One region of the Mumia spirodelae genome, then DNA from elsewhere that is predicted to be linked to it. Evidence: predicted binding sites of a transcription regulator. Region 1 holds the regulator's gene; the other holds the start of a gene.
The links. The regulator LexA, encoded in region 1, represses DNA repair genes until DNA is damaged. The targets are predictions, from matches to a motif close to TCGAACANNTGTTCGA.

Region 1 (3,402 bases):
TGCTGCGCCGGGTCGGACTGGACGCGGTGACAGCGACGGCGGCGCGGATCGGGATGGAGCGCAGCCGCCTGCTCGACCGGGTGCGCGACGACCGCGGTCCCGAGCACCCGCCGACGCTGTCCGTCGGGTGCGCCACCGATCTCGCACACTTCTGCGCGCGGCTGCACCGCCGCGAGATCGTGTCACCCGCGGTCAGCGAGAGCGTCAGCGGCTGGCTCAGCGCCAACGCCGACCTGTCGATGGTCGCCGGCGCCTTCGGCCTCGACCCGCTCGCGCACGCGGAGCCGGACCGCGGCTTCGTCCTCTGGAACAAGACCGGCACGATCTCCACCGTGCGCGCCGACGTCGGGCTCGTGTCCGGCCCCGCCCGCACCCTCGCGTACGCGGTCGTCGCGGAGTGGGACGAGGACGCAGATCCCGGCCTGCGGGACGACGTCCTGCGCGACATGCGCGCGGCCGGCCGGTGGCTCCGGGAGGTGTCCGCGGCAGCGGACGGGGTCGGAGCCGCGGCTCAGTAGATCGGGACGTAGATGGTCTCGCCCGCGCCGATCTCCCCGGCGCTCGGGAGCGCGTTGAGGTCGGCGATGTCCTGCACGGTCTCGCGGATGTCGCCCGTGGGGTTGGCGTCGGCGGCGAGGTCCCACACCGTCTCGCCCGGCTGCACGGTCACGGGCCGGCTCGGAACGGGCTCCCCCTTCTCCGAGGTGGCGATGACCTGCGTGCCCAGACCGACGGTCAGACCGCCGAAGGCCAGCAGCGCCACCAGGAACACCACGAACCGCCCCCGGCGCGTCAGCCGGTAGCCCGAGCGCCCCCGCGTCCTGTCGACGGGCTGCCGCTGCGCACGAGGACGCGGCGGGGTGGTCGGACGCTGGCCGTCGCGCAATCCTCGGCCCGCGGGGTGTCGCTCGACGGAGCGCATCAGCGGGGTGTCGATCACGACCACGGTGCGGTCGACGGGGTGCTCGAGGGTGCTGCGGACGGTGCTCATCGTGTCCTCCATGTCTCGGACTCGTACGGCCTGTCCGACCGAGGCGAGGCGGCTGATCAGCTCGTGGATCCGAACTCGGAGCCGAACACGCGTTCGATCGAACATGCGTACGAACTTAATCACACCCACTGACAGAAACGGAAGCATCCGTTCGAACAAACTTTCGACGTGTCGCGCCGACCTGCGACGACACGCGGGTCGAACATATGTTTGATCGTGTCGCCGCCCAGGTCTAGGGTCAGGGCCATGACCAGAGCCGAGGTTTCCGAGCTTCCCGACGGACCGCCGGACGCGAGCGGACTGACCCCGCGTCAGCGCCGCGTCCTCGAGATCATCCGCGAGTCCATCGAGCAGCGCGGCTACCCGCCGAGCATGCGCGAGATCGGCGCCGCGGTCGGTCTCGCGAGCGTCTCGTCCGTCGCGCACCAGCTCAAGGTCCTCGAGCGCAACGGCTTCGTCCGGCGCGACCCCAACCGGCCGCGCGCGATCGAGGTCTTCCTCCCCGACGTGCTCGCGGCACGGCGCTCCATCGGCGACGCCCTCGACTTCGGCTTCGACGAGACCGGCGCCGGCGACTCGCGGCCCGCTCCGGCGTACGTTCCGGTCGTCGGCCGCATCGCCGCCGGTGGCCCGATCCTCGCCGAGGAGCGGGTCGAAGAGGTCATGCCGCTCCCCCGCACCCTCGTCGGCGAGGGCACGCTGTTCATGCTCGAGGTGCGCGGCGACTCGATGCTCGAGGCGGCGATCTGCGACGGCGACTACGTCGTGGTCCGCCAGCAGCCGACCGCCGAGAACGGCGAGATCGTCGCCGCCCTGCTCGACGGGGAGGCGACCGTCAAGACGCTCCAGCGCAAGGACGGCAAGGTGTGGCTGCTGCCGCACAACCCGGCGTACGACCCGATCGACGGCACCGACGCCACGATTCTCGGCAAGGTCACCACAGTCATGCGGCGCGTCTGACCCCACGCACCGTGTGCGCACGGGCGCGAGAGCCCCTCGGTCTCGCGCCCGTGCGAGCGCTCTGACTCAGCCGCATCCGGGCGCGATCGCGGCGGACCGGCTGGGGTACCCCACCGAACCCCCACTGACCCGACCGTGCTCGGTCGGGTCAGTTCTCCGTCGCTGGGGTACCCGCGCCGCGCGCGCCGCAGCTCAGTCCGCGCTCGCCGCCGCGTCCAGCCGCCGCAAGGCCCCGAGCACGAGGTCGCGGTCGACCGTGCGCCACATCGGCGGCATCGACGACGCGAGAAACCCGCCGTAGCGGGCGGTCGCGAGCCGCGAGTCCAGCACCGCCACCACGCCCTTGTCGTCGGCGCGTCGGATGAGGCGACCGGCTCCCTGGGCGAGCAGCAGCGCCGCGTGCGTCGCCGCAACCTGCATGAAGCCGTTGCCGCCGTGCCGCTCCACCAGCCGCTGGCGGGCACTCATCAGCGGGTCGTCGGGGCGCGGGAACGGGATGCGGTCGATGATGACCAGCTGGCACGTCTCCCCCGGCAGGTCGATGCCCTGCCACAGGCTCAAGGTCCCGAAGAGGCACGTCCGCGGGTCCTCGACGAACCGGCGCGCGAGCTCGGGCAGCTGCGCGTCGCCCTGGCACAGCACCTCCAGGTCGGGCATCCGCTCGCGTACGGCCTCCGTCGCCGCCTCCGCACCCCGGCGCGACGAGAACAGGCCGAGGGTCCGTCCACCGGCCGCCGTGACCAGGTCGACGATCTCGTCGAGCGCCGCAGCGCTCATGCCGTCGCGTCCCGGCGGAGGGAGGTGCCGCGCGACGTAGAGCATGCCCTGCTTCGCGTAGTCGAACGGCGACCCCACGTCGACGGCCCTCCAGGTGTACGACGCCGGTGGCCGGTCGCTGTCGTCCTCGGCGCCGCCGTCCCTGTCCGCCCGCGACCCGTTGTCCGTCCGCGCGCCGTTGTCCGCCGCCGCCCCGTCCTCGACGCGGTCCGACGCCCACAACCCCACCGTGCGCGCGACCGGGTCGAAGCCGCCGCCGAGCTTGAGCGTGGCGCTGGTGAGCACGACGGTGTTCTCGCCGAACAGCTTGTCCCGCAGCGTGAGCGCCACGTCCACCGGCGCGACCCGCAGCTCGTTGCCGCCCCGGGAGCCGTCGCGCTCGGCCATCCACATCACGTCGCCGTCCGACGTCGCGGCCATCCGCTCCGCGACCTTGCGGACGTCGTCGACCATCGCCTTGGCCTGCTGGCGGGCGGCATCGCCGTCGCCGGCGTCCTTGGGCTCCTTCGGGATCGCGGCATGGCAGTCCCGTGCGGCGTCCCGGATCAGCGACAGCGCGTCGGCCAGCCGCTCGGACGGCGTCGGGATGCGCCCGGGGGCGGTCACCTCGAGCGCCTCGCGCAGGGCATCCGAAGCGTCCTCGAGGTCGTCGGCCTCGCGTCCGCGGACGAACG
Region 2 (3,402 bases), on a different contig from region 1:
CGACGGGCCCGAACAGGCGCGCGCCCGGATCGACGCCTCGGTGGACGTGGTGCTGATGGACCTCGACCTCGCCGGCGAGTCCGGGGTGGTCCTGACGCGCGAGCTCGTCTCGGCGTACCCCGACCTCAAGGTGCTCGTCGTGACGATGCACGAGGACGACGTCTCCGTGCTGGCCGCGATGCGCGCCGGCGCCCGGGGCTACCTGCTGAAGTCGTCACCACCGGACCGGCTCGAACGCGCCATCAGGTCGGTGGCCGTCGGCGACCTGATCGTCGGCCACGGAGTCGCGGACCGGGCGCTGTCGTACGTGTCCGCGCCGCCGGCAGGACGCGCGGCCGCAGGACCGCGTCCGTTCCCCGACCTCACCGACCGCGAGCTCGAGGTGCTCGACCTGGTGGCGCGGGGGATGGGCAACGCAGCGATCGCGCAGGCGCTGTCGCTCAGCGAGAAGACGGTCCGCAACCACGTCTCCAACCTCCTGACGAAGCTCGCCGTACGCGACCGCGCCGGGGCCGTCGCTGCGGCACGTGACGCCGGGCTGGGCGCCGGGGTCTGACCGGCGCGCTCGCGCCGCACCGCAAGACGTGCATCTGCGGCCAGTTCCTGGTCACGAATGCACGTCCTGACTGCTAGTCCTGACAGCCGAGCGCGTCCTGGCCGGCGAGCCGACCGGTGAACGTGTGGACGCTGCGGGCCACCGCGTTGCGCCACGTACGAGGAGTCGTGGGGCGTGTCGTCTCGCGGCGGTGGGTCCCCGCGCGGCGCGTCACGAGGACACCTGGACGTCGGCGCGGTTCCGGAGCATGTCCAGCGCCCGACGGGGGCGGTCGGTGATGATCCCCTCGACGCCCGCGTCGGCGGCACGCAGGATCGCCGAGCGTCCGTTCGCGGTCCACACATAGGTCTCGAGACCCGCGAGCTGCGCGCGGCGGACGTACGCCGAGGTGACCGTCCCGTGCCACGGGTTCACCGCCGACGCCCAGGCCTCCAGCGCGGGGTGGCGCGGCGCCGAGCGGACGAGGAGCCCGCGCGGGACCTCCGGGAGCAGCCGCCCGAGCTCGTGGAGGGCGGGTGCGTGGAAGCTCTGCGCGGTCACGCTGACTCCCGGCGAGAAGCAGCGCAGCACCTCGGCGACGGCGGCGACCAGCGCGGGCTGGGACTCCGGGTGCTTGATCTCGAGGAGCAGGCCGACCCCGGTGGCGCGCAGCGCGTCGAGGACCTGCTCGAGGGTGGGGACGGGCTCGCCGGCGAAGGACGCGTCGCGCCACGAGCCGGCGTCGAGGCGTCGTACCTCGTCGTAGGTGAAGGTGGAGATCGGGTCGTGCATCCGGTCCGGCCGGTGCAGGGCGACGTCGGTGGTCCGCGCGAGGGTCGGGTCGTGGATCACGACCGGCACACCGTCGCGGGTGCACTGGACGTCGACCTCGACCGCGTCGACGCCGATCTTGACCGCTGCGGTGACAGCGGCGAGCGTGTTCTCCGGCGCCACGTCGTTGGCGCCCCGGTGCGCGACGACTCGTGGTCGGCGCATCGTGGTGATCTGCTCGTTCATGACCCGAGCGTCACCAGGGCGGGTGAGGCCGCAGCGAGGCGCAGGTGTACGCGCGGTGAACGCTGGCTGAGTCTTGCTCTCAGGTTCGCCGGAAGTATGCGAACATGTGTTCGAACGATCCAGATCGGTGAGGCGGTGCGGTCGATGAACGGCGAGGCGACGATCCTGCACGCCGACCTCGACTCGTTCTTCGCCTCGGTCGAGCAGCGCGACGACCCGGCGCTGCGCGGGCGGCCGGTGCTCGTCGGAGGCGGGGTCGTGGTGGCGGCGAGCTACGAGGCCAAGGCGTACGGCGTCCGCACGCCGATGGGGATCGTGGAGGCCAAGTCCCTGTGCCCGGGGGCCGTCGTCGCGTCGCCGCGGTTCGAGGCGTACTCCGCGGCGAGCAAGGCGGTCTTCGAGGTCTTCCGCGACACCACGCCGCTGGTCGACCCGATCTCGATCGACGAGGCGTTCATGGAGGTGGGCGGGTTGGCCCGCCTGGTCGGCTCGCCCGAGTCCATCGCGGCGCGCCTGCGCGAGCGGGTCCTCGAGGAGGTCGGACTCCCGATCACGGTCGGCGTGGCGCGGACGAAGTTCCTCGCGAAGGTGGCGAGCGCCTTCGCCAAGCCCGACGGACTCCTCGTCGTCCCGGTGGACGGCGAGCGTGCGTTCCTGCACCCGCTGCCGGTCGAGCGGATGTGGGGCGTCGGCGCCAAGACCGCGGCCAAGCTGCGGGCCCGCGGCGTCGAGAACATCGGCGACCTCGCCGCGGTCCCGCCGCACGCCCTCGCCGCGTACGTCGGGCGGGCGGCCGCCTACCACCTCCACAGCCTCGCCAACGGGCAGGACCCGCGCCCGGTGGAGACCGGCAAGCGGCGCGGGTCGGTGGGCGCGCAGAGGGCGCTCGGCCGACGACCCAAGACGATGGAGGAGATCGACTCCGCACTCGCCGGCCTGGTCGACCGGGTCTCACGCCGGATGCGCAAGGCCGAGCGCGAGGGGCGGACGGTCACGCTGCGGCTCCGCTTCGACGACTTCACCCGCGCGACCCGCTCGCACACCCTGCCGCGTCCGACGGCTCGTACGGAGCGGCTGCTCATCGTCGCGCGGTCGTTGCTCGACGTCGCCGAGCCGTTGATCCGCGAGCGCGGGTGCACCCTCGTCGGCATCAGCGTGAGCGGCTTCGACCCGCACGCGGGCGGTCAGCTGGAGCTGCCGTTCGGCGAGCCGGACACGGCGACCCTGGACCTCGCGCTCGACGACGTCCGGGAGCGGTTCGGCTCGGCGGCGGTGTTGCGCGGCTCGCTCGTCAGGCGCGGAGAGGGCTTCGCGATGCCGACCCTCCCCGACTGACCGGGTCGCCAGAAGGTGACCCGCCGGTCAGGGGGTGGGGTGCTCGCGGAGGGCCTCGTACGCGGTCAGCGTCTCGGGGTTCTGCAGCGCCCCGCGCGATGCGGCGTCGTCCACGTCGGCACCACGGAGGATCTTCTTCACCGGCACCTCCAGCTTCTTGCCCGACAGCGTCCGCGGAACGCCCGGCACCTGGTGGATCACGTCGGGGACGTGGCGCGGCGAGAGCTGGCGGCGCAGCGCGTCGCGGATCCGCCTCCGGAGGGCGTCGTCGAGGTCGAGCCCTGGGGTCAGCGTCACGAAGAGCATCAGGCGCCCTGCACCGCCCTCGGAGTCCTCGAGGTGCACGACGAGGCTGTCCGTCACCTCGTCGAGGCCCTCCACGACGGTGTAGAACTCCGCCGTCCCGAGGCGCACCCCGCCGCGGTTGAGCGTCGCGTCGCTGCGCCCGGTGATGGTGCACGAGCCGTCGGGCCGGATCGTGATCCAGTCGCCGTGGCGCCAGACGCCGGGGAAGT

Region 2: the regulator LexA is predicted to act here: its motif matches at 1,651-1,666, upstream of dinB (DNA polymerase IV).

The regions. Positions count from the first base shown of each region.
Region 1 is NZ_JBODSD010000004.1:102,278-105,679, forward strand. It holds gene ACQSSQ_RS18445 (serine hydrolase) at 1-518, shown strand, start outside; gene ACQSSQ_RS18450 (LysM peptidoglycan-binding domain-containing protein) at 512-991, opposite strand; gene lexA (transcriptional repressor LexA) at 1,238-1,951, shown strand; gene ACQSSQ_RS18460 (ATP-dependent DNA helicase) at 2,144-3,402, opposite strand, start outside.
Region 2 is NZ_JBODSD010000001.1:17,904-21,305, forward strand. It holds gene ACQSSQ_RS00085 (response regulator transcription factor) at 1-556, shown strand, start outside; gene ACQSSQ_RS00090 (hypothetical protein) at 630-770, opposite strand; gene ACQSSQ_RS00095 (glycerophosphodiester phosphodiesterase) at 767-1,552, opposite strand; gene dinB (DNA polymerase IV) at 1,697-2,887, shown strand; gene ACQSSQ_RS00105 (acetoacetate--CoA ligase) at 2,915-3,402, opposite strand, start outside.